DNA from 4 places in the Simiduia curdlanivorans genome. Region 3 is predicted to be linked to each of the others. Evidence: predicted binding sites of a transcription regulator. Region 3 holds the regulator's gene; each other region holds the start of a gene.
The links. The regulator sigma-54, encoded in region 3, starts transcription at its own class of promoters, with help from an activator protein. The targets are predictions, from matches to a motif close to TGGCACANNNNTTGCNNT.
Positions count from the first base shown of each region.

Region 1 (5,803 bases), on a different contig from region 3:
ACCAGCGGAAAGGTTCTCAGCCCTGCGCCCTTATCATTCAACTCCCGATTCAGCGCAACCGGCAGCGCCAAGACAAATGCAATGCCGAGCTGGGTAAAGTGAAAATAAACGAGATCTACATCGAAGCTCATTGTGCCTCTCCCGCTGCTTCCGAATGCGCCAAGGCGTTGGCAAAATACAAGGTGCGGTGCGGGAAAGGGATATCTATTCCCTGCTGATCGAAAGCGTACTTCAAGCGCCTGTTGAACTCCCGGCCAACCCGCCACTTGGCCTTGGCTTGGGTTTTTATACGCGCCTTAATAATAACGGCACTGTCGGCGAAGCTATCGACACCGAGCACGTCTACATCGTCGAGAATAAGCTGTTCGAAATCCTTATCCGCGCGCAGTTCTTTCGACACACTGGAAATACAAGCGTTAACTTGATCGATATCCTCCTTGTAGGCAACACCGATATCCATGAGATAGTAACTGTATTCTTTGGTAAAATTGTCGACTACCGACAGCTCACTAAACGGAACCGTGTGCACTGTGCCATCGAGGTTGCGCAGCTGCACTTTCCTGATGGTTATTTTTTCCACCATGCCTTTTCTATCCCCCAGCTGCACTACGTCGCCAATTTGTAGGAGGTCTTCAAAAATAATAATAAAACCCACAAGAAAATCACGCACTAAGGTCTGCGCGCCGAAGCCAATGGCAATACCAAAAACGCCAGCACCGGCGAGCAACGGCATTATATCTAGGCCCAACTCTGACAAGGCTATTAGGCCGAACAGAATCGCTAAGATAAAAAATATGACTTTTTGAATAATGGGCAGCATGGTATCAACACGCTCATCCGCCATTCGCCCAGCACTGTGCAAATAGTATTCAATGGTAGCGTTCAGTAGCTCCCAAACGACAACATACAGAAAAATTAATAAGGAAAATGTCAGCACCAAGTCCAATAACCCAGAGTAGGATAAAGTGCCACTGGGCAACATGGCGCTGAGCGACCATATTTCCGCCAGGCCGGCATAAGACAGAGAAAAGGCAATGGCGTAACCGACAGCGCGTAGCCAGCCCGACAACATGGCTAGGCGTCTAGCATCGAGAAAGAATTTACGCCTTAGGCCATTCAACCTTTGATCGAGAAGGGCGGCCAGCCAACTGTTTGCTTTTGCACAGATTAAAAGCAGCAATACCATAGCTACCGATACAGCCATAGCGCCGAATTGATTATCGGTCATGCCTAGCGCATCTAATAGCGCGTTATAGCGTGCCACCAACTCGCTGCTGCTCTGCTCCAAATCAAGCAGCTCACTGACACTCAGCGCCTGACCCATCGGCTCTGGCTTAAGCGTGGATATTGCTTTAAGTTTATTAACGAAATCAGTGCGCGCCGTTTCGCTTTCTAGCAGGGTAATAATGTCATCTACTTCGGCGCGGCTTAACTCTTCCGGAAGCGTTTGCTCTAGGCTCGCCTGCTGTTCTTGCGGCACTTGACTGGCGCTGGATGAGGTTTCTTGTGCGGCGCTGAAAGCAGACCAAAAAACAACAATGCTGCCCAATAGAACACCGATAACGATAGATTCGGCTCGTTTTTTAACAAATAAAATCTGTTTCATGGGAATGCACTTAAGCATAGAGTCAAGAAGGAGATAGGCCAGCTTGCGCTGGCCGTCTTGGATTAACAGTCGGTATCTTTGGCCTTCATAGAAGCCTTGGCCTCTTCGCAAGCATCTTCAATATCGTTGCCGACATCCTCGACCGTTTCTTCAATATTTTCGCCTAACTCTTCCGGACCGCCTTCGTTAACATCACAAGCGGAAAGTGAAAAAATAGAAAACAGAACGCACAGTATGATTGATAGCTTCTTCATGGTATTCATCCTTATTGTTTCGTTGATGTATGCCTTTCACTTAAAAGGTCAAAGTGTGTATAAGGACAAAATGTCCTGACATAGGTAGGCAATCAAATTTCATGCCATCAAATCTCCTAGCCGCCACCCACTAAGCGTTAAAGCCCGTTAACTTGCGGGCATTGCAATGTCTTCATGGTCAAAAAAAGCGTAATTCTTTTGAAAAAGAGCTATTGATGTGAAAAATGCTCTAGGAAAAATCGGGGGGATTGTAAAAACAAGCCGAATTTTTCCGGTAAGTGTAAATTTGGGTTCTTCTTTTTTGTAATTCTTTCAAAATAGCCACAACATTAGGCTAAAACACCATATAACAAAGACTCACAGCCCCTGAAAACCGTGAACTTCAATTTTGGCATAGCGCTTGCTGCACACATAACTGACATCACTGCACGCACAACCAACCGCCTACTATCTGCTGTGCATAGATGTCACAAATGACAATACATTCTGGATCGACATATTAGGTCGATGCTAAAAATACCAACCGACATTGGAGAAACATCATGTTAACCTGGGTAATCACCTTTTTAATCCTTGCTTTAATTGCTGGCGCACTGGGTTTTGGCGGTATCGCTAGCTTCTCGTTTGCCGCAGCAAAACTATTCTTTTTTGTTTTTCTCGTGCTATTTATTGTATCGTTGGTTGCACATCTTTTAACGGGACGAAAGACAACACTGCCATAAACAGCAACGCTTCGATAACACATGAAGCCCACGAAAATACATTTTTGAACGGGAAGCAATATGGATATTCAAATTACCGGCTTACTTGGCCTGTTAATATTTATCGGCGATATCTGGGCAATTTTGAACATTGCTCAGTCGAAAGTCACGATGGGGGCAAAACTACTCTGGGTACTACTCGTGCTCTTTCTACCGCTATTAGGCTTGATCATTTGGTTTTTTGCCGGACCAAAAGCAACAGCAGGCTAAATCTGCACAGTTGGCGCTGCACTGATTTTTTAGCCTTAGGTGCAGCCAGCTATTGAAGGCCATTAGCGGTAAAGGACAATCGCAGTTAAAGATAGGGAGCGAAAAGCGTTGTCATCGCCGCTCGCAACCGCAGCCAAAGCGATCTTTCCCGCAACTGCGAGAGGGTTAACGGTATCGCTTGATCAACCAGCTTATCGATGTGCTCTGCCATGGACTTGGTAAACTTCTGGTCGTAAATCTCAACTAGCATTTCGAAGTTTAACTTTAAACTCCGAGCATCCAAGTTAGACGAACCAAACAAACAATAGTAGCTATCAAAAACGTAAAGCTTCGAATGCATAAATGGCGGCGGCATTTGAAAAACCTGTATGCCAGGGCGTAAAAGTCGACCTAGTGCATGCTCACAGGCCCAACCCATGAGGCGATGGTCAGGCGCTTGCGGAATCAAAATCTGTACTTCTACCCCTCTCAATGCCGCCAATTGAATTGCCGTAACCAAGGGCTCAGGCGGAATAAAATACGGGCTAACCAGCCGAATCTTTTCTTTCGCGAGGGTGCAGGCCCCCACTAAAGCCATCAAACCTAGGTGTTCTGATTTGTCGGGGCCATCTTCGATTGCCCGACACAAAACGCCAGCCTCATCACTGAATTCAGGTAGCGCGATATTATCCTCAAGCTCGCCGCCACTAAATGACCAGTCGGCCAAGAAAGACGCCAGCAGCTGCCTGACAATCCGGCCCTCTACGGCAAAAAACTCGTCGATCGAAGCGGCGCGCGCATCGGTACTGACATTGCCGTTGACAATATTCATTCCGCCAGTAAACGCTTGAGCCTGATCGATAACCAACAGTTTCCTGTGGTTGCGCAAGTTAATATGAATGCGCGGCGGCAACAGCTTGGGCGGGTTAAACAATTCACACGCTACGCCCGCCGATCTAAAGCCAGCCACAGCATCTGCTTGACTGGCAAACACGCCAAGCCCATCGAGCACCACCCGCACATCAAGCCCCCGCTGCTGAGCGGCGCCAATAGCCTCGATAAACCTCCAGCTTTCACCGTCGCCGTCAAAATTATAAAAGCAGGCGTAAATACTGCTTTTCGCCTTCGCTATGGCATTGAGCATCGCGGGATAGGCTTGATCGCCAGTATGGAAATGTTCAATCTGGCGGCTGGTACAGAGTAAGCGCCCACTCAGCTTCTGCATAGCTAACGCCTGCGGCTGCCAGCTCGCATCAACCAAATCGAGTTGATCGTCGCTCTCTCTGGCGAATAGCGCATACCTATTAGCCATGAGTTTATGGGCGCGCCGGGAAATGCGATTGATGCCAAAGATCCAATAAACGAGTGACCCCAAGAACGGCAAGCCAGCAATAACGATTAACCACGCGAACGCGGAGCGCAGATCTTCCTTGCGCAGCAAAAGATGGGAAAAACTAAAACCTGCCAAAAAAATGTGCAGAAGTAAAAAAGGTACGCCGAGCGATACAGTTAGCGTCATTTACTTTCTCGTAATGTGTGAAATAGATAAGCAAGCCCGACTATAGCAAAGCCGCGGTGTAATTTTTTCAAAGCTGGCAACAAATACACGAAAGTCTTGAAATTCATGCAAATGCAGCCGAGCACAGGATGCCAAACCCGCTAAATTCAAGAGATTGCAGGCTTGGCACACTATTCGCTAAACACCTTGTGCAACGTATTGATATCTACCGCTCGGGCGCTTGCCGCTCACAGCACTAGAGAAAGTACGGAACCGGCCGAATGGTCGAATTAAACCCAAGGAGTATCCTATGAACAAGCTAACGAAAACGATTGGTACATTGACCCTCGGCGTGGCGATGGCAGCGTCTATCCCAAGTATCGCCGTTGCTGGTACGGATGAGGGTAAGGGCATGACATCCGAGTCGTCGGTATACTTTAGTAACGGCTGGCGCGAAGGTAAAATTGAAGCAGCCGTATTGTTTAACGAGCATTTAAACCCGTTTGAAATTGATGTGGAAGTTGGAAAAAATACCGCCTATTTAGTGGGCTCGGTGTCTAGCGACATAGAAAAAGACTTGGCTGAACAGGTCGCCTTGAGCGTTGAAGGTATCGACAAGGTAGAGAATCGCCTTGAGATCAAGCCCGATGCCAAGCAAAAAACCACAAAGAGCGAGCGTCAGCAGCAAGACGGTAAGTTCGTTCAGGCCGTTAAAGACGCCACCATCGCCGCCGAAGTAAAAATGAAACTATTGGCCAGCGAACATGTGTCCGGATTTGACATAGACGTCGACACTGAAAATAAGGTTGTCGTGCTGGAGGGCGATGTGTCGAGCGATGCCGCTAAAGATTTAGCCGGGCGAATCGCGGAAAATGTCGATGACGTCAAGCGTGTGGAAAACCACCTTAAAGTTGTAAAAAGTTAATTCGTGTTACTTGGGGTTGCGCAATGCAACCCCGCATGCTCGCATCACTTGATGCATCCAATCATAGATAAGCACCCAGCTATAACCCTATCTAGGCTACCTACCCTTTCTACCCTATTTACCTTATTTACCTGGCACCGTTGATTATGCGATGCAGAGCCAGTTTAGACTCACGACCGCCCAGGTTTAAATCGCGTAGAGCTTTCTGCTTTTATTCTACTAGGGGTAAATACTCAGCGCAGCGTCTCTTCCCCTTTCCGTTTCCTTCTTGTAGCTTGTAGCTTGTAGCTTGTGGCTTGTGGCTTGTGGCTTGTGGCTTGTGGCTTGTGGTCGGCATTTTCACCTCTATTGGAAAAATAGATACACCGCCGACACGTCCCATTAAACACTGAACAAACAGCTTTGTACTATTTTCAAATTTTGTAAAAACAATTGTAACCAAGGAAACACAAAGAAGGCGTTATACCGATTAGGCAAAGAAATGAACGCAAATTACAAGACAATGGCTGAGAAAACACACTAAAAAAAGTTGGCACAGCTCGTGCAACACTATTTGTGGAAATGAAAGTG
Region 1 is NZ_JAUFQG010000006.1:1,339,795-1,345,597, forward strand. It holds gene QWY82_RS19780 (MgtC/SapB family protein) at 1-131, opposite strand, end outside; gene QWY82_RS19785 (mechanosensitive ion channel family protein) at 128-1,606, opposite strand; gene QWY82_RS19790 (hypothetical protein) at 1,669-1,860, opposite strand; gene QWY82_RS19795 (DUF1328 domain-containing protein) at 2,403-2,582, shown strand; gene QWY82_RS19800 (PLDc N-terminal domain-containing protein) at 2,643-2,831, shown strand; gene QWY82_RS19805 (phospholipase D-like domain-containing protein) at 2,917-4,329, opposite strand; gene QWY82_RS19810 (BON domain-containing protein) at 4,619-5,233, shown strand.
Region 1: the regulator sigma-54 is predicted to act here: its motif matches at 4,493-4,510, upstream of QWY82_RS19810 (BON domain-containing protein).

Region 2 (5,803 bases), 740 kb from region 3:
AAAACTAGAGCCGGAGAATGCAGATTTAATATATGCCGAAGCCCTCTACTTTTCTGCCAAAAAGGACATAGACAACGCAATGATCAGAGTTCATAGCAGCCTTGAAATGGGCTATCACATTGGATGGTATAATTTTCCTTGGTTTAATGCTTTATGTATCGATGAGCGTTTTCAAACACTATTCTTCGATGCACAAGCAAAATCCCCATGCACCGAAGCAGCACCTGTTATCGAGGGCGCTCAATAATCAATATTGGATCAGGCCCCTCAAATATATGAAGCTCGCCCGTTTGACGATTTTTCCGCGACACTAAAAAGCCAAAATCAACCGTCGACTCAACGCCACCTTGATTTTGGATAGTGAACACAAGCGTCTGACCATCTTTGGTCAAATCCGTTGTCACATCGTCATTCACATCTTCTTTATCTTCGGCATATTCAAGTCCATTGCCAAAAAACTTGAAGCGATCATCCTTATCAGAGCCCGCCGTAGTGAGCGTGACCATAATAATTGCGCGCTCACGCATACGCTGAAATGAACAGGAATCAGAGCTGAACACGATCCTCAAACTATTCGGATCAACCACTTCGCCCGCCTCATTCAAGATGCTCCAATTTTCTGGGCGCCCAGGGTCGGTATTTTTAAAGGGTGGTACTAATTGCAGTTGCAGTGTGGCGATACCGCCAACGGGTACATTGATAGGGTCTATCACAGCTAAGCTAGCCATAAAACATCACTCCTTTGTTGTAAAATTTACATGCCGCCCGAGTGTGCCACAGCTCGCGCGTCTCGCCCAGAGCTAGCTAGCTTTATGGGTCAATTCGTAAAGCGCCACCGCACAGGCACTGCCCACATTGAGCGACGAGTTGTAGCCACTCATGGGGATATGAAGCACCAAGTCAGACAGGGCCAGCAACTCAGGCGCAACACCTTCGTCTTCGGTGCCCAGAATTAAACACAGCGGTTGCTCCGTTAAGCGCGCATCCGCCAAGGGCAAGCTATTGGCGGTAATTTCCAAACTGATAATTTGCAGCCCCTGCGCTTTTAATTGCTGCACTAACGCCACCGCATCTGCCACCACTTTATAAGGCACGTACTTCTCTGCGGCGCGCGAAAGCCGACGCAGTTTGGTGTTGGGCGGCGCTACGGTATCGCCGCAGAGGTAGACGCAGGCCACCCCAAAGGCATCGGCACTGCGAAACACGGCGCCCACATTGGCCGGCGCCGCAAAGTTTTGGATGACCACGGAGATCGAGCGCCGCTGTGCGACGGGGTGATGATCTTGATGGCCGAGCTGTTGGTCTGAATCTGGGTACATAGGCTCACGCTGAACGGATGAGTAAGGCTGCACGTTGACGGGCGAGACGCGCCAATTTGGTGCAGGTTGGCATTTTTTTTGCTCTATTATGTTCGCATTTGGCTATCGCCACAGAAAACACTTAAAAATCAATAAGATAAAATAAAACTATGCAGGTTCAACTACGCCACAAAAGCACCAACTTTGTGCCTACTTTGAAAACCGCACCAAACTAGACCGCAGGAGACGCAAATGGAGTCACTTAACAGTGCCGTAGAAACTTTAGTTTCAAGTGCCAACACCTATTTTATTTTACTCGGCGCCATCATGGTATTTGCCATGCACGCTGGTTTCGCCTTTTTAGAGGTGGGCACGGTTCGACAGAAAAACCAAGTTAATGCCTTGGTAAAAATTCTAACGGATTTTGGCGTTTCGGCGCTGGTTTACTTTTTCGTCGGCTATTACGTCGCCTACGACACCCACTTCTTTGCCTCGGCCACGGCGCTGGCACAAAATAATGGTTACGAATTAGTGAAATTCTTTTTTCTATTAACCTTCGCCGCCGCCATTCCCGCGATCATTTCCGGTGGCGTGGCCGAGCGCGCGAAATTTTACCCCATGTTAATTGCGGCAGCTTGCGTGGTTGGCTTGGTCTACCCGCTGTTCGAAGGCATGATTTGGGGCGGTAATTACGGCGTGCAAGATTGGCTCACCCAGCAGTTCGGCAACCCCTTCCACGATTTCGCCGGCAGCGTTGTCGTGCATGCGGTGGGTGGGTGGATCGCCTTAGCCGCGATCATTATTTTAGGCACTCGCAACGGCCGCGTGCGCAATGGCAATGTGGTTGCGTTTGCGCCGTCAAACATTCCCTTCTTAGCCCTTGGCGCCTGGATTTTATGCATCGGCTGGTTTGGCTTTAACGTCATGTCCGCACAAACCTTGGAGGGCATCAGCGGTTTAGTGGCGGTGAACAGCTTGATGGCCATGGTCGGCGGCACTTTGGTGGCGATGATTGTGGGTAAAAAAGACCCCGGCTTTATTCACAACGGCCCACTCGCCGGCCTTGTAGCTATTTGCGCTGGCTCGGATTTAATGCATCCCATCGGCGCCCTGCTCACCGGCGCTGTGGCCGGCGGCATTTTTGTATTACTGTTTACCTTCATTCAAAACCGCTGGCACAAGGTGGATGATGTGTTAGGCGTTTGGCCACTACACGGCGTGTGTGGCGCATGGGGCGGTATAGCCGCCGGTATTTTCGGCCTTGAGTCTTTCGGTGGCCTTGGCGGTGTTAGCTTTTTATCTCAGCTAGTCGGCACGCTACTCGGTATATCTATCGCGCTGGTCGGCGGCTATCTGGTGTACAAAGCCGTCGATCTAGTCTCCGGCATTCGCCTTAGCGAAGAGGACGAGTTCAATGGCGCGGATCTGTCTATCCATAAAATCGGCGCAACCTCGCACGATTAATTAAGAGCGCGCAAAAAGGGGAAGCAGAGCTTCCCCTTTTTTATTTTCACCAAGTTATCGCCGGTCTAACGTTAGGTTTACAGCTGGCTAGATTTACTTAGGAACTAATTTAAAGCTACTTTTGAACTCAGTTAAATTCAAAGCGAGAATCAAATCGCTGCAGACCCGGCTCGACTACATTTCCACTTCGGTTTCATCTGGCTCGTAGAGCTCGATAATTTCCCGCACTAAACCACTGCGCACAATATCAGCGCGTTCGAATTCATGTACGAACACATTGTTGACACCCTGCAAGCGATTGACCGCGTCGGCTAGGCCGCTCTTACCACGAATATCGCTCTGCTTGATATCGCCATTAATAACCACCTTACAGCGCTCACCAATGCGGGTTAAAAACATTTTCATTTGCGCGAGGCTGGTGTTTTGCGCTTCATCTAAGATTACAAAGGTTTTTTCGTCGAAGGTTTTTCCGCGCATAAAGGCCAGCGGTGCTGCCACAATTCGGCCGTGACGCAAGCAGTAATCTACCGTGCCAGAGCCCAAGCGCTCATTGAGAATGTCGCGGAAGGCGTCGATATAGACAGCAAACTTTTCATCCAGCCCACCGGGCAAAAAGCCAAGATTTTCACCGGCTTCAACGGCAGGACGGGTAATAATGATGCGCTCTACTTCGCCTGACTCTAAAGCCTGCGCGGCCAAGGCGCCGGCGCAGTAACTCTTTCCGGTACCGGCTGGGCCAATACCAAAGGTGAGCGCATTATTTTTGATGGCGTTAATGTAGGTTTGCTGGGCGGGCGTTCGAGCTTTGAGTGGCTGATTGGAGCGCTGAGTTGAGTAGGCTGTGTCGGTGGTGTTGTAGTGAGCGTTGAGCTCGACAATATTACTGTGATGGCTGGTTTGATGCTTGCGGCCGTTGCGGCTACCTTTCTTTTGCTTTTTATCTGAGTATTGTTCGTCGTAGTTTTTGCGTCGCGCTTGCGATCTTTTCGCCATGAGGTAAGACTCCATTGGTTTCAAGTAACAGGGCCGGCCAATGCTGAAATTATCTTTTCTGCCGCCGAAATCCCTAGCTGCATAAACTCTGTAACGCTGCTTCTTTAAAACATTAAGGCAATGTTAAAACCTTGGAACAGTGACACAACCGAAAATAGGGCATTTGTGTCGCCGCTTTTACAACAAGAACGCACACCCTCCCTTTAATTGAAAACAATGAATTGCGTATTACCCAGCCAAAGACTTAAAGTAATTTATGAAGTTCCAGTATGCAGAGCGAAGATGACAATTGCGTGAAGAGTTTCACACAGGAGGCGCTTGGCCAATGGAGCGGCAAGAACGCCTCGCGATCAAACCCAAATTTTCTGCGACATCTTTCTAGCGCGAACATCAGGTTTAAGTCATTTCAGCTTGCGTCTTACTGTTGCTTTTAATATGCGACGAAAATTAACGTTTGTAAAGTAGATTTTTTCCGCACCACAATCTGACCGACGCGGTACAAAAAAGTGCACAGCTAAAGGTGTTGGCAGCCATGCACGTTAAATTGATGCAGCATTAATCTGATCAATGAGGAAACTCGACCATCGCGACAAGCTCACTTGAGCGTGTCGCGATGGCTTTAACCCACTTAGAACTCGTAACGAACTTCTAAAGATGCAAAGCGGGAACTCTGGCGCACGCTTGGCAAGCCATAGTTAGGATTTAGCGCCAAACCGTTAGCCGTACTACCACTGTTGATGGAGCGCTGCTCATTAATGGCCGTTGCGGTATCGCTATTAAACACATTGTAAACCGTGCCTTTAATATCAACCCTGCCAACACCGAGTTCTAAACCGTAGGCTAAGGACAAATCCATATTAAACAGCCAATCTAAGCGACCCGCCGAGCCGCGCGGTGCTGGATTGCCATTCTCATCATAGAAAGAGGCTTCGCCATAGTAGCGCGAGATACACGCCTCCCAAGCACTACCCGGCGCGCAACTATCGACACCTTGAGGGTGAACCGAGAAATAATTTGTCGGTGCGCCCGACATTAATGACGACACCATACCCAAGGTAAGCTTGTCGGTAATGTCATAGTAGCCTGCAAGTTTGAACGCATGGCGATGATCATTAGGCAGATCGCCATCGCCGTGATCCATCAGATCGCCATAGTCATAGCTGGTAGTCCAACCCGGATCGGCCTGACCGTTATCGGTGCGCACTAATCCCTCTGTCATGCCGTAGCTGTGCGATAAAACGTAAGATGCATCAATGTAGAGGTTGTCGAGCAACTGGCCTTTAAAAGTGGTTTCTAAGGCGAGATAACGGCGCTTCGGATCGGGCAGCTGCATATCGGCAGCAGAAAGTTTTACGTTTTCTGCACCTTCAATAACGCCGTTCTGATCAAAATCGTAGCGAATGGACACATCCTCACCGGGATTGTGCAACACGTAGTAGGAGCCTTGCCCTACGTTATCTGCGATGCCATTTTCGGCAAAATATTTTGCCAATACTGGCGCCATGTCTGTATCTTCGATGGAAGTTTTTAAATCCCGATAGACGCCGCGCATACCAAACACCATGCCGTCCATAACCACCGATTCGAAGCCCAGCGTAAACTCATCGCTGTACATGCCCTCGAGATCATTGTCCGCAATCAGCTCTGGTTCGACGATACCGGCTTGGCGCACATAGGTGTCGCGATAGGCGTCGCCATGGGACGGCGCGCCGTCGGCACCCAGTACGGGTCGACCATTGGCATCCACTTGATCAACGCGATAGTACTCGAATGTTTCCCGCTGATAGCCACCCTGCTTAATATTCATGTTTGCAGAAACAGGCTGATAGTAGCGGCCAAAGGATGCAAACGCTTTAGTATCGCCGTCGCCATTAACATCCCAAATGGCTTGCAAGCGCGGGGAAATTCCACTGGTATCGACAAATTTTTCGCCGCCGGTAACGGTGTTCTCAAAACTTTCGTAACGTGCACCGATGTTTAACAACCAGTTGTCCGCTACCTGCCAAGAATCTTGCAAGTAGAATGCTTGGCTCGACACGGTTGAGCTG
Region 2 is NZ_JAUFQG010000004.1:1,248,052-1,253,854, reverse strand. It holds gene QWY82_RS05750 (serine/threonine-protein kinase) at 1-247, shown strand, start outside; gene QWY82_RS05745 (DP-EP family protein) at 228-728, opposite strand; gene QWY82_RS05740 (TrmH family RNA methyltransferase) at 801-1,319, opposite strand; gene QWY82_RS05735 (ammonium transporter) at 1,551-2,762, shown strand; gene QWY82_RS05730 (PhoH family protein) at 2,937-3,755, opposite strand; gene QWY82_RS05725 (TonB-dependent receptor) at 4,384-5,803, opposite strand, start outside.
Region 2: the regulator sigma-54 is predicted to act here: its motif matches at 1,387-1,404, upstream of QWY82_RS05735 (ammonium transporter).

Region 3 (5,803 bases):
GTCGCCCGACAGCCTACTCTCGTCAGCGTTGGTGGAGATGACTCGGACCGGTTTTGGTATGACTACCATCGTCGACAGCAACGATCAATTAATAGGCGTTTTCACCGACGGTGACCTGCGCCGCAATGTCGATCAGGGTATTAACCTTGCCACCGCCACCATGGCACAAGTCATGAACAAAAAGCCCAAGGCTATCAAGGCATCGCTCTTAGCAGCCGAAGCGCTAAACGTCATGGAGCAAAGAAAGATTACCGCCCTGGTGGTGGAGGATGACAACAATCATCCCGTGGGTTTGCTGCACATGCACGACATATTGCGTGCCGGAATCGTTTAGTTTTTAAGAGTTAACTCCATGACACAAGTTTTAAAAATTGCCCAATCCATTCGCCTACTGCTGCTCGATGTGGACGGCGTTTTAACCGACGGCAAGCTGTATTTCGATAACAGCGGCAACGAGATGAAAGCGTTCAACACGCAAGATGGCCACGGCATAAAACTGCTGCAAAAAACCGGGGTTAAAGTGGGCATCATCACCGGCCGCACCAGCGCACTGGTGGAGCGCCGAGCTAAAGATCTGGGCATTACTATTTTAATTCAAGGGCGCGAAGATAAATTTACCGCGCTACAAGAAATACTCGCCAGCCACTCTATCGCGCTAGAACAAATCGCTTTTATGGGCGACGATCACCCCGACCTAACCTGCATGGTTAAAGTGGGCCTCGCCATGACAACAGCAAACGCCCACCCGGATGTGGTAGCCCAAGCCCACTGGCAAAGTAGCCGCAACGGTGGCGAAGGCGCGGTGCGCGAGGCTTGCGACTACCTAATGAAATCTCAAGGTACACACCAAGACCTGCTCAATGTCTATTTAGGTAAAGACTAAAAGCATGGCAATACTAAAGAAATTACTGCCAATAATTATCGCCATTATGGTTGTTGTTTATCTGTTTAGTGTCGACAACCCGTCCAGCCGACTGTTCGATAAAGGCAGCGCTAAAGACCAACAAATGGCACCGGCTTTTTTTATTACCAACTTTATTAGCAAACAATACGATGTGAGCGGAAGCTTAAGCCAACACATCACCGGTGCGCGCGCCGATCACTTCCAACCCAAAGGCAAGGCGAGCGATCAAGACTACACCCTAATAGAAACCATAGAAGCCCAAATTTTCACGCACAACACCCGCCCTTGGCACATCACAGCCGATCAGGGGCGCGCGACAGAAAAAGGCCAGCAAGTTGAACTGATTGGCAACGTGCATTTATGGCAGGAAGATCCAGTCAAAGGCATAACGGAACTCTTTACCGATCGAATGATCTATTTTACTAAGCGTCAAATAGCCGATACCGACCAGCCGGTAAAAATCATTACACCGACGGGCACAACCACTGCAGTGGGTTTAACCGCTGACATGAAGGCCCAAACACTCACGCTTAAACACAAGGTAAGAGGAACCCATGCCCCTTATTAATACCGTTAAAGGTGCTGTTAAAAATACAACCATCCTAGCCTTGGCGCTGACCAGCGTTTTAAGTTACGGCCTACCCGAGGATCGCGACCAACCGATTCAGATCGAAGCCGACAAAGCAACGCAGGATCAAAATAAAGGCATCACTGTTTACACCGGCAACGTGCAAATGGATCAAGGTAGCATTCATATTGTTGCCGATAAAATTGTCATCCACAGCGCCGAGAAAAAAGTTAACCGCATTGTTGCCACCGGCGCGCCCGCGCACTTTCAACAAAAGCCGGCACTCGACAAAGAAGTGATTATTGCGCGCGGCAACACGCTCAAGTACGAGGTTGTAGAAGATAAATTAACCATCACTGAAAACGCGCAAGTTGAACAAGACGGCTCCATCGTGACGGGCGATATTATTAACTACGACATTCATCTCGCGCTGGTGGAAGCCGGCAGCCGAGACAGTAATAATTCCCGGGTAAAAATGATTCTTCAACCCCAGAAAAAAAACAGCGACGCGAAGGAATAGCATGGCTAAATTAAGTGCATTAAATTTGGCCAAAAGTTACAAGGGTCGGCGTGTCGTTATCGATGTGTCCATGGAGGTCAACAGCGGTCAAATCGTCGGCCTACTCGGCCCCAATGGGGCAGGCAAAACCACCTGTTTTTACATGATTGCGGGCCTGGTGGAAAATGACGCCGGGCGCGTATTAATCGACGATAAAAACCTGACGGGCATGCCCATCCACGGCCGCGCGCGCGCCGGTATCGGCTATCTACCCCAAGAAGCGTCCGTATTTCGCAAGCTCACCGTGGCCAACAATATTCTCGCCATACTGGAGACGCGCAAGGAGCTCAACCGCAAGCAACGCCTCGCACGCATGGAAGCATTGCTCGAAGAATTTCACATCACCCATATTCGAGACAGCCTAGGCATGGCACTTTCTGGCGGCGAGCGACGACGCGTAGAAATTGCACGGGCATTGGCCACTGAGCCGCAGTTTATTTTGCTGGACGAGCCCTTTGCTGGGGTAGACCCAATTTCCGTGGGCGACATTAAAAACATCATCAAACACCTCAAAGAACGCGGTATAGGCGTGCTTATTACCGATCACAATGTGCGCGAAACTCTCAGTATCTGCGAGAAAGCCTATATCGTCAGCGAGGGGCATATCATCGCAGAAGGCGACGCCAATACTGTGCTAGCCAACCAGCGAGTCCGCGAGGTTTATTTAGGTGATCAATTCACTCTCTAATTTTAATTTACCCTACGGCTCATAAAGGCATGGAGCTTGCTTGTCAATATTGCCTGAGCCCTGACGGATGACTACACTAAGACCATACCTCGGCGAAGTTGCGAGGCACTACCTTAAAGGATGTTAGTCATCAAACCATGAAGCCATCACTACAGCTCAAGCTAGGTCAACAACTGACCATGACGCCGCAGTTGCAGCAGGCCATCCGGCTGCTGCAGTTGTCCACCTTGGATTTGCAAGCGGAAATTCAGGAGGCGCTAGAATCCAACCCCATGCTCGAAATATCAGAGGGCGAAGACGGGGCACAGGACACAGAGGCCAGTAGCGATGTCAGCGAACCTAGCGACCCAGAATTTAACAGTGCCAAAGAATCTACCGAAACCAACCTACAAGAATTAAACACGCCGGAAACTTCACCCGATAACAACCAGTCCAATGAGATGGATAGTGACTGGAACAACGACATACCCGACGACCTGCCGGTCGACACCAACTGGGACGACATCTACACCTCCGGCCCAGCCAGCAGCGGTTCAGGCAGCGACGAAGACCGCGATTACGAGCGCGGCGATAGCACCGGCGAAAGCCTGCAGGAACACCTGCTGTGGCAGCTCAATTTAACCCCCATGAGCGACAGGGACAGAGTCATCGCCCTATCGATCATCGACGATATCGAACCGAGCGGCATGCTGGGCAACCCCATCGGCGACATAGCCGAGGGCCTCAATCAAGAACAGGAAATGCTCGAAGACCCGGTTGAACTGGACGAAGTGTTAGCGGTTCTCCATCGCATTCAACAGTTTGACCCGGTCGGTGTCGCCGGCCAAGACTTGGCCGAGTGCCTACTTATCCAACTGCGAACACTGCCAACTACTACACCTTTCCTAGATGCTGCTAAGCTTATTGTTAAGGATCATTTAGCGCTGTTAGGCAATCGCGATTACAAGCAACTGATGCGGCGCTGTAAACTTAAAGAAGCTGAGCTGGCAGAGGTAATCGGGTTAATTCAAACCCTAAACCCGCGCCCCGGCGAACAAATCGCACAGGCCGATACTGAATATGTTGTTCCAGATGTCTTTGTCAGTAAGAAGCAGGATCGCTGGTTAGTGGAACTTAACCCAGACATAGCGCCTAAAATACGCATTAACGCTGGTTACGCCTCGCTCGTCAAACGGGCAGATACCAGCCCAGATAACAACTTCATGCGCGACCATTTGCAAGAGGCGCGCTGGTTCCTCAAGAGCCTGCAAAGCCGCAACGAAACCCTGCTCAAGGTCGCCAGTTGCATCGTCGAAAAGCAAATGGGCTTTTTTGAATCCGGCCCCGAGGCCATGCGCCCTATGGTACTGCACGACATTGCAGAAGAAGTTGGCATGCACGAGTCCACCATCTCCCGCGTTACCACACAAAAGTATATGCACACCCCGCGGGGCATCTTCGAGCTGAAATACTTTTTCTCCAGCCACGTCAGCACGGATGCGGGTGGAGAGTGCTCATCCACCGCGATTCGCGCCATTATTAAGAAGCTGGTGGCGGCTGAGAATCCGAAAAAACCCTTAAGCGACAGTAAAATCACCACCCTGCTTGAAGAGCAAGGCATTCAGGTAGCGCGCAGAACTATCGCTAAATACCGAGAGTCATTGGGCATTGCAGCATCCAATGAACGCAAGAGATTGATCTAAACGCTAGATCAAGCAACACCGCTACACCCTAGTTTTAGGCGCCCAGCTTTGGGGTTTGCACCAAAAAAGGGCAGTTGACAGCAAAAGCAGCGACACAAAGGAGCAGCCGAATGCAAATAAATATCAGCGGACACCACCTAGACCTGACCGACGCCATAAAAGATTACGTCCATGCAAAGCTGGAAAAGCTCGAGCGACACCACGACCGAATAACCAGTATCAACACCATACTAAGTGTTGATAAACTACAGCAAAAGGCGGAAGCGACAGTACACGTCAGTGGCGCTGAATTTTTCGCTGATTCAGAGTCTCAGGATCTCTATGCAGCCATAGACCTGCTCTCTGATAAGCTAGATCGCCAACTAATTAAACACAAAGAAAAACTCCGAAGCCATCGATAACCCTATGCAGTTTGAAACCCTTCTAGCCCCTCGCCGTGTACAACACGGTGTAGAGGGCGTCAGTAAAAAGCGCGTGCTTGAGACGATCGCCAACATCATCGCCACTGATATACCCAGCCTAGATGCCGATACACTATTTCGCAGCTTAATCGCGCGTGAAAAACTGGGTAGCACGGGCTTAGGTCATGGAATTGCTATCCCACACTGTCGAGTCGCCAGCTGTGAAAGCACTATTGGCGCTTTGGTTGTGCTCTCCAGCCCGATCGACTTCGATGCCATCGACGGTGCGCCGGTCGACGTCATATTTACCCTTATGGTGCCGGAAGAAGCCAGTAGCGAGCACTTACAAACATTGGCAAAACTGGCCGAATTATTTCAACAGGAAGAATTCCGCGCGGCACTGAGAACGGCTGAGACAAGCGATCTACTCTATAGTAGGGTAAGCGCATACCTTGCCACGCAATAAAGGGATTCTGTCAACATGAATACGGATAAAAGTACGGTCAAACAATCACCGCGCTTAATTATCGTCAGTGGCCGCTCCGGAGCAGGCAAGAGTACCGCCCTGCACGTGCTCGAAGATTTAGGATTTAACTGTGTCGATAATCTGCCTTTGCGCTTACTACCCGAGCTGGTACATCAATTAGTATCAGATCCAACACCCAATTCTCTATTTGCGATCAGCGTCGATGCTCGCAATGCTTGGCAGGAACTGCCCAAGTTTCCACAATTGGTGGCCGACGCCAATGCCAAGGGTATACGGATCGAGGTCATGTTTTTAGATGCCCGATCACCGGTACTGATTCAGCGCTTTAGCGAAACGCGGCGCAAGCACCCACTTAGTAAAGAAGGGGTCAGCCTAAAAGAGGCGACGGTAAAAGAGCGCGAGCTACTGCAACCCATCGTCGATTTAGCCGATCTAGTCATCGACACAACCACCCTCACCCTGCATCAACTGCGCGACCTGGTCAAAAACCGCGTCAGCTTGAACGCCGATACCA
Region 3 is NZ_JAUFQG010000004.1:1,991,269-1,997,071, reverse strand. It holds gene QWY82_RS08910 (KpsF/GutQ family sugar-phosphate isomerase) at 1-334, shown strand, start outside; gene QWY82_RS08905 (KdsC family phosphatase) at 353-883, shown strand; gene lptC (LPS export ABC transporter periplasmic protein LptC) at 888-1,472, shown strand; gene lptA (lipopolysaccharide transport periplasmic protein LptA) at 1,459-1,992, shown strand; gene lptB (LPS export ABC transporter ATP-binding protein) at 1,994-2,719, shown strand; gene QWY82_RS08885 (RNA polymerase factor sigma-54) at 2,857-4,401, shown strand; gene hpf (ribosome hibernation-promoting factor, HPF/YfiA family) at 4,512-4,802, shown strand; gene ptsN (PTS IIA-like nitrogen regulatory protein PtsN) at 4,807-5,268, shown strand; gene rapZ (RNase adapter RapZ) at 5,284-5,803, shown strand, end outside.

Region 4 (5,803 bases), on a different contig from region 3:
CAAAGGGATAAGTATCGCGAAACCAAAAGGTTTCATTGGTGGTCATGGCATCGATAACAATATCGCGCAAGGGCGAATATTTATTGCGCTCAAGTTCCTGAACCAGTTCACCCAAGTCTTTAAAGTTGTGGTGCGAAAGCAAGGGGCTGATACGTGTTGTGACCAAATACTGTTTACTTTCGGCTAGGTAAATACCGCAAGCATCGTGTAAGAAATCACGAAACTTGGTAAAGTGCGCGGAATCTAAAAAGGTTTGAGACAAGCCAATAATACTCATGTGGAAACAGCGCTGACAGTTTAACCCGGCAGCGCTGTTATTCTACGTTAATGACCAACAGGTTTATTCTTCATCCAACATACTTTCACCGCACATTGACTTCACTCGCTCATTAACACGCCGCGCCAGGTCGTCGGGGTGAAATTTAGCGAGGAAATCATCTGCGCCTACTTTTTTAACCATTGCCTGATTAAATACGCCGCTCAATGAAGTATGCAGGATAATATGTAGATCCTTTAACGCGGGGTTGCCACGCACTTCGGCCGTAAAAGTATAGCCATCCATTTCCGGCATTTCGATATCAGAAATCACCAACAGCAATTCCTGAGTCACGGTTTTCCCTGCCTCGATCAAGCTCTGCAGAAACTCCAGCGCCTCGCGGCCGTCTTTACATAGCGTTGTTTGCAGCCCCATAGATTCAATAACCCGTTGGATTTGCTTACGGGCAATCGTGGAGTCATCGACAATAAGCACATGTTTCTGCACCACCCGCTCGGCGATACCATCCTCAATCACACCGGCCGTAATTTCTTCGCTAATAGGTGAGACCTCTGCCAATATTTTTTCGACATCGATAATCTCTACCAGCTGCCCCTCTACCTCAGTGACGGCTGTGAGGTAGTTTTCGTGACCGGAGCCCTTTGGTGGTGGATGAATGTGCTCCCAATTCATATTGACAATTCGCTCAACCTTGCTCACTAAAAAGCCCTGAGTTGAGCGATTGTATTCTGTGATAATAACGAAACAGTTTTCGAGGTTTTTTAACGGGCCATGACCTGTTGCCAAGTTCATATCCATAATCGAAATGGTGCCGCCGCGAATATGTGCAACACCCCGAACCACCGGGTGGCGCTTAGGTATTTCATTCAGTGGCGGGCACTGCAAAACTTCCTTTACCTTGAAAACGTTGATGCCATACAGCTGCTTTCCCGCTAGGCGAAACAGCAACAGCTCTAGCCGGTTCTGGCCGACTAGCTGGGTTCGTTGATTAACGCTGTCTAAAACGCCTGCCATTACGGCCCCCGACCAATTCTTGTTGTGGTGTCAGTGTGGTGTCTGTGTATCAGTACCGCTATAAACATAGTTCATATAACTCAATTGCGCACAACGGCATACATGTTGCACTCAGCCTTATATAAACCCGAATACGCCAAATTACTGTCGTCTCGAGTTGTTGTCGGCATAAAGACAAACTCCTTGAGTGTTTAGCAAGCATAGGTCATAAATTCGTGAAATTATTGTTAGGTCTATTAAGCGCGCTCTTTATCCTCTTTACGTCAAGCCCTAGTGGTGGCGAAGAGCGCTGGCACCCTATCGACAATATTGCTAAAACGGTCGATACCGCACTGGCAAGCCATTACTTGGGGCTCTACCCGAACTACGATATTAAAATTACCGTCAACGCACCCGACAATCGCCTTAAATTCCATCAGTGTGACAAACAATTGACGGTGGACACGCAAAACCTGCCCGCTAGCGGGGGCAACGCAACGGCACAAGTGAAATGCGCTGGCCACACACCCTGGTCGCTCTATGTCTCAGCCACTATCGAGATATGGGGTAACGCCGTTACCGCCAATACCAGTATCGCCCGTGGGCAAGTTATCGACGAAAGCAGCTTAACCTTAGCCCGCACCAATATTGCCAGCATCCGCAAAGGTAGCTTGCTCAGCATTGAGGATGCCGAAGGGCTTGAAGCACGCCGCGCCATACGGCCGCATCAAGTGGTGAGAAGCCAAGATTTGATTGAACCATTAGTGATTCGCAAGGGCGACGCGGTCCAGGTTGCGGCGCTACTGGGTAGCCTCCGGGTGATAACCCCCGGCACGGCACTCGGAAATGGCCGCGTTGGCGAACATATATCGGTTACCAACAACCGCTCAAACCGAAAAGTTCGGGCTAAAGTTATCGCTGAAGGCCTTGTTGAAGTGCCTTTGTAAAGGGCTATAAGGTAGCGCGGCTATTGGATGCGCCGGATTTTAACCTTATCTGCCGACAACCTAGGTTAAAATCGCGCCCTGAGCTGACGCCCGTCGCGCCGGCGGTAAAAATAACGGTTAATTTCCACTAAAGATCTAGGTTGGCCTGCCGATAACCGAGCAAGAAAGGTTGATTTATATGAGAGCTTCGAGTCCAGAAGCCAGTAGGAGCCACGGTTTACGCAATATTGCATAATATTTCGTGGCGCCGTGAATCAGATCCAGCGTTTACATTTAGGGTTAAAAAAGGGTACGAGAGGTTCATATGATTATTGATCCCAAAGCTGGGCTAACGGGCCTTAGCAGCCAACAAAGCCAACGCGCTAGCCAAAAGCCCGAAGGCGAGAGCGGCAAAGCAGGTAAAACTGATGCCCCAAAATTGGATAGCGTCCAATTGAGCGACCAAGCCCATAGCCTGAAGCGCCTCGAAGACAATATTGCCGCAGCGCCCGCCGTCAACGAAGACAAGGTGGCCGCCTTGCGCGCCGCTATCGCCGACGGCAGCTATCAAATCAATGCCAATAGCATTGCCGAAAAAATGCTTGCCAGTGAAGGCATTTAAGCGATGACTTTTCTTCTGTAGGCATAGTTCTTGCTGCGCTTAGGTATTACTAGGCGCAATGAGGAACTGACATGGCCACCCCACTCCCCTTCAAAATTGCTCAAACTGTCCAACAAGAATTAAATGCGGCTAACGCACTTTTCGCGCTACTGCAGCAGGAATCAGATGCCTTAGGCAGTCGAGATACCCAATTGCTGGCAACAATCATTGAGCGCAAAAATCAAGAACTGGTCAATCTTGCGCAGGGTGCGAATAAACGCTTTGCCATTCTCACGGAACAAAAACTCGCCCACAATCAGCAGAATTGGATGCTCTTGTTAGGGCGCTGTAGAGATGAAAAATTACTCCAACAATGGCGCGCCTTGGAGCAACAAATTAAGGCCTGTAAACAAGAAAATGAAACCAACGGCAAGCTGTTGACCCGAAGCCAGCGGGTGCTTGCAAAACTCACGGGCGTGTTGCGTGGGCAAGTGGAAAATAATCAAGAACTGTACAACCGAAAAGGCAGCCATAGCGCCGCAAAGCGCAATTTAACCTATGCCCAGGCCTAGTAATCATGCCTGTTGATCATGAAGAAGCACTCGAGGCGCAGCACCTAAACGATGCTGAGGATATCTACCGGACCCTCAGGGCGCTGCAGCTACAAAGAAGTCTCCTTACCGTGACACTTGCCGGCAGTAAAAACATCGGCAGCAGCTTGGTGCTTGAGACTGAGCTAGATAGCCACACCCTGTACATCGATCAACTCAGTGATTCAGCGCTACAAGCTCAACTCGCGCCAGGCCAAACGTTGTTATTGCGTGCGAGTTACGGTGGCGTACAAGTGAGCGGGCTTTTCTCCATTATGGCGATCAGCCGCGATAGTGACGCTATTCAGCTCGCCTTTCCCAGCGAGCTGATGCACCGGCAAAGACGCGCCGCCTTCAGGGTGAATTTAACCGCACCACTCACCACCATCCAGCTTAAAGGGAAAGATAGAGCCGAGCCTCTTGAAGGCGTCATTGTCGATATCTCTGCGGACGGGCTTGCGGTTGAATTCGACAGGTTCGTACGCCCACCTATTATGCCAAGTGAATATTTCCAACATTGCCATTTCAGTTATAACGACGAGGAATGGGAACTAGGCCTGATAGCCAAACACCCCAGCTTCGATAAACAAACCAGTAAATACCGCTGCGGGTTCAGCTTTCGCAGCCTATCTTCGAGCCAGAGTAAATCCATTAATCAATGGATTCTCCAAACCCAGCGCTATAAACAAAAGCGAAGCGCACTTTACCCCAGGCCTAAGTCATAGGCATGAGAGATAAAGATCGTCTAACAATCTAAAAAAGCCACCTAAATAGCCACTCTTTTGTCGCTAAACAGAGCACTATGGCTCAGTTGAGCGATGCAAAAGTTACCGATAATTAACCTTAGGCGACACTTGAAAGACAAAATATCAGTCACAGCGCAATTTTTGAGCATTTAAGGTGCGTTATTAAACACTTCTCGCCTATTGCGGCGAGAGCGACATCCGGCCACGCCCTTGCTGTAGAATCCGCCCCCTTAAACCCCCAGCTTCATCGGAGCCTGTCATCATGTTGTTTTATCGTACTGCGTCTTTCTGCTTAGCACTGGCTGTCTGTTTTACCTCGCAATGGGTCTCAGCGAACACCAAAGCAGAGCTCACTGCAGCACTCAACAACACCCAAGCCAAACTGGAAAACAAAGAAACCAGTATTGCAACCTTAGAAAGTCGCCTTTCTAGCTATGCCAACAGAGAAACAGATGCGCAGGAAAAGCTCGAAAAAGCAAAAGCTGAGCTAACCGCTGCCCAACAAGAACTTACCCAAGCAAGAGCCTCCACCGGAGATGAAGCGGTGGTGCAACAAGAGCTCGCCCAAAAGAAGGTTGAACTTGCCTTAAACGGCTTGGAAAGCCGTAAGAAGCGCCTGGAAAGCACCTCAGAAAAGCTAACAAGCCTCAACACCGAACTAAAAGCCGCTCAGGCAGACCGCCAAACACTCAAAATTAAATCGGCCACACTGGAAACGCAGATTGCGGCAGTAAGAAATACGCCGAGCGCTCCCGCACCAAAGGCTACGCCAACGAAACCGGTTTACACAACTGCACCGGTCACGCCTACGCCGGCGCCCATCGCCTTAAAAGAACCCGAACCAGCGGTTAATACTGTAGCCGCTACCGTTCAAGCCGCCGTCGAGCCAGCGCCAGTCAAAGCCGATACACCGCCGACAGCCCAAGAGCGTTATGCGCGTGACGAGATGAAAGCCTTAGCGGCCAAAACTAAAGGCGCCGATACCTCAGGATACCGCCAGTTTTCTGAGCTCTATGTCGAGGCAAACAACAGGGACAAAGAAGAGCTCGAGTTCCTAGGTAATAACCAGTACTACGGCGAAGTTAAATTAACAGCGGGCAGTAATAAGTTAGAAATTCGCAACCGCACCTTTAAAGTCAACGTGCCGGACGACCAAGAAGGCGATATTTTTGTCGTCATCTACGATGCAGAAAACCGCCAAAAAGCGCGCTTTGTTATCTTTAATAAGAATCTTTTGAAATATTAAGAAAGAGCAGCTTACAGGACAATAAGCTCACAGTTTACAGGAAAGGGAAAAGCTGCAAGCTAAGTGCTTGTCGCTTTTAGTTTTTTAGAGGTCGAAGTGTCGAACCGGACCATCCGCCTTTTAGGGGTAGACCACCCAGCTTGTAGGGGGCGGCCCCCCGCCTTGTAGCCTGTCGCCTATTTTCCTGCCGCTGCCTCAACCTCACATCCTATTCGCTCTTTTACTAGGGCTACAAATTCACGCTGCACCGCAATATCCCCGTGAACGACACGCACATAGTTTGGCCCTTGCTCACAGCCAGCAATAAAATCGAGTAAGTTACGTTGATCGGCGTGGGCAGAATAGCCAGACAAGGTATGAACCTGGGCACCTATCGTCATTTTTTCATTGTCTAGGTAAACATAGCCTCCTTGACCATACTGCT
Region 4 is NZ_JAUFQG010000006.1:89,430-95,232, forward strand. It holds gene QWY82_RS14270 (CheR family methyltransferase) at 1-277, opposite strand, end outside; gene QWY82_RS14275 (chemotaxis protein CheV) at 341-1,291, opposite strand; gene flgA (flagellar basal body P-ring formation chaperone FlgA) at 1,507-2,217, shown strand; gene flgM (flagellar biosynthesis anti-sigma factor FlgM) at 2,522-2,818, shown strand; gene QWY82_RS14290 (flagella synthesis protein FlgN) at 2,890-3,369, shown strand; gene QWY82_RS14295 (flagellar regulator YcgR PilZN domain-containing protein) at 3,375-4,112, shown strand; gene QWY82_RS14300 (hypothetical protein) at 4,396-5,379, shown strand; gene QWY82_RS14305 (MBL fold metallo-hydrolase RNA specificity domain-containing protein) at 5,556-5,803, opposite strand, start outside.
Region 4: the regulator sigma-54 is predicted to act here: its motif matches at 1,386-1,403, upstream of flgA (flagellar basal body P-ring formation chaperone FlgA).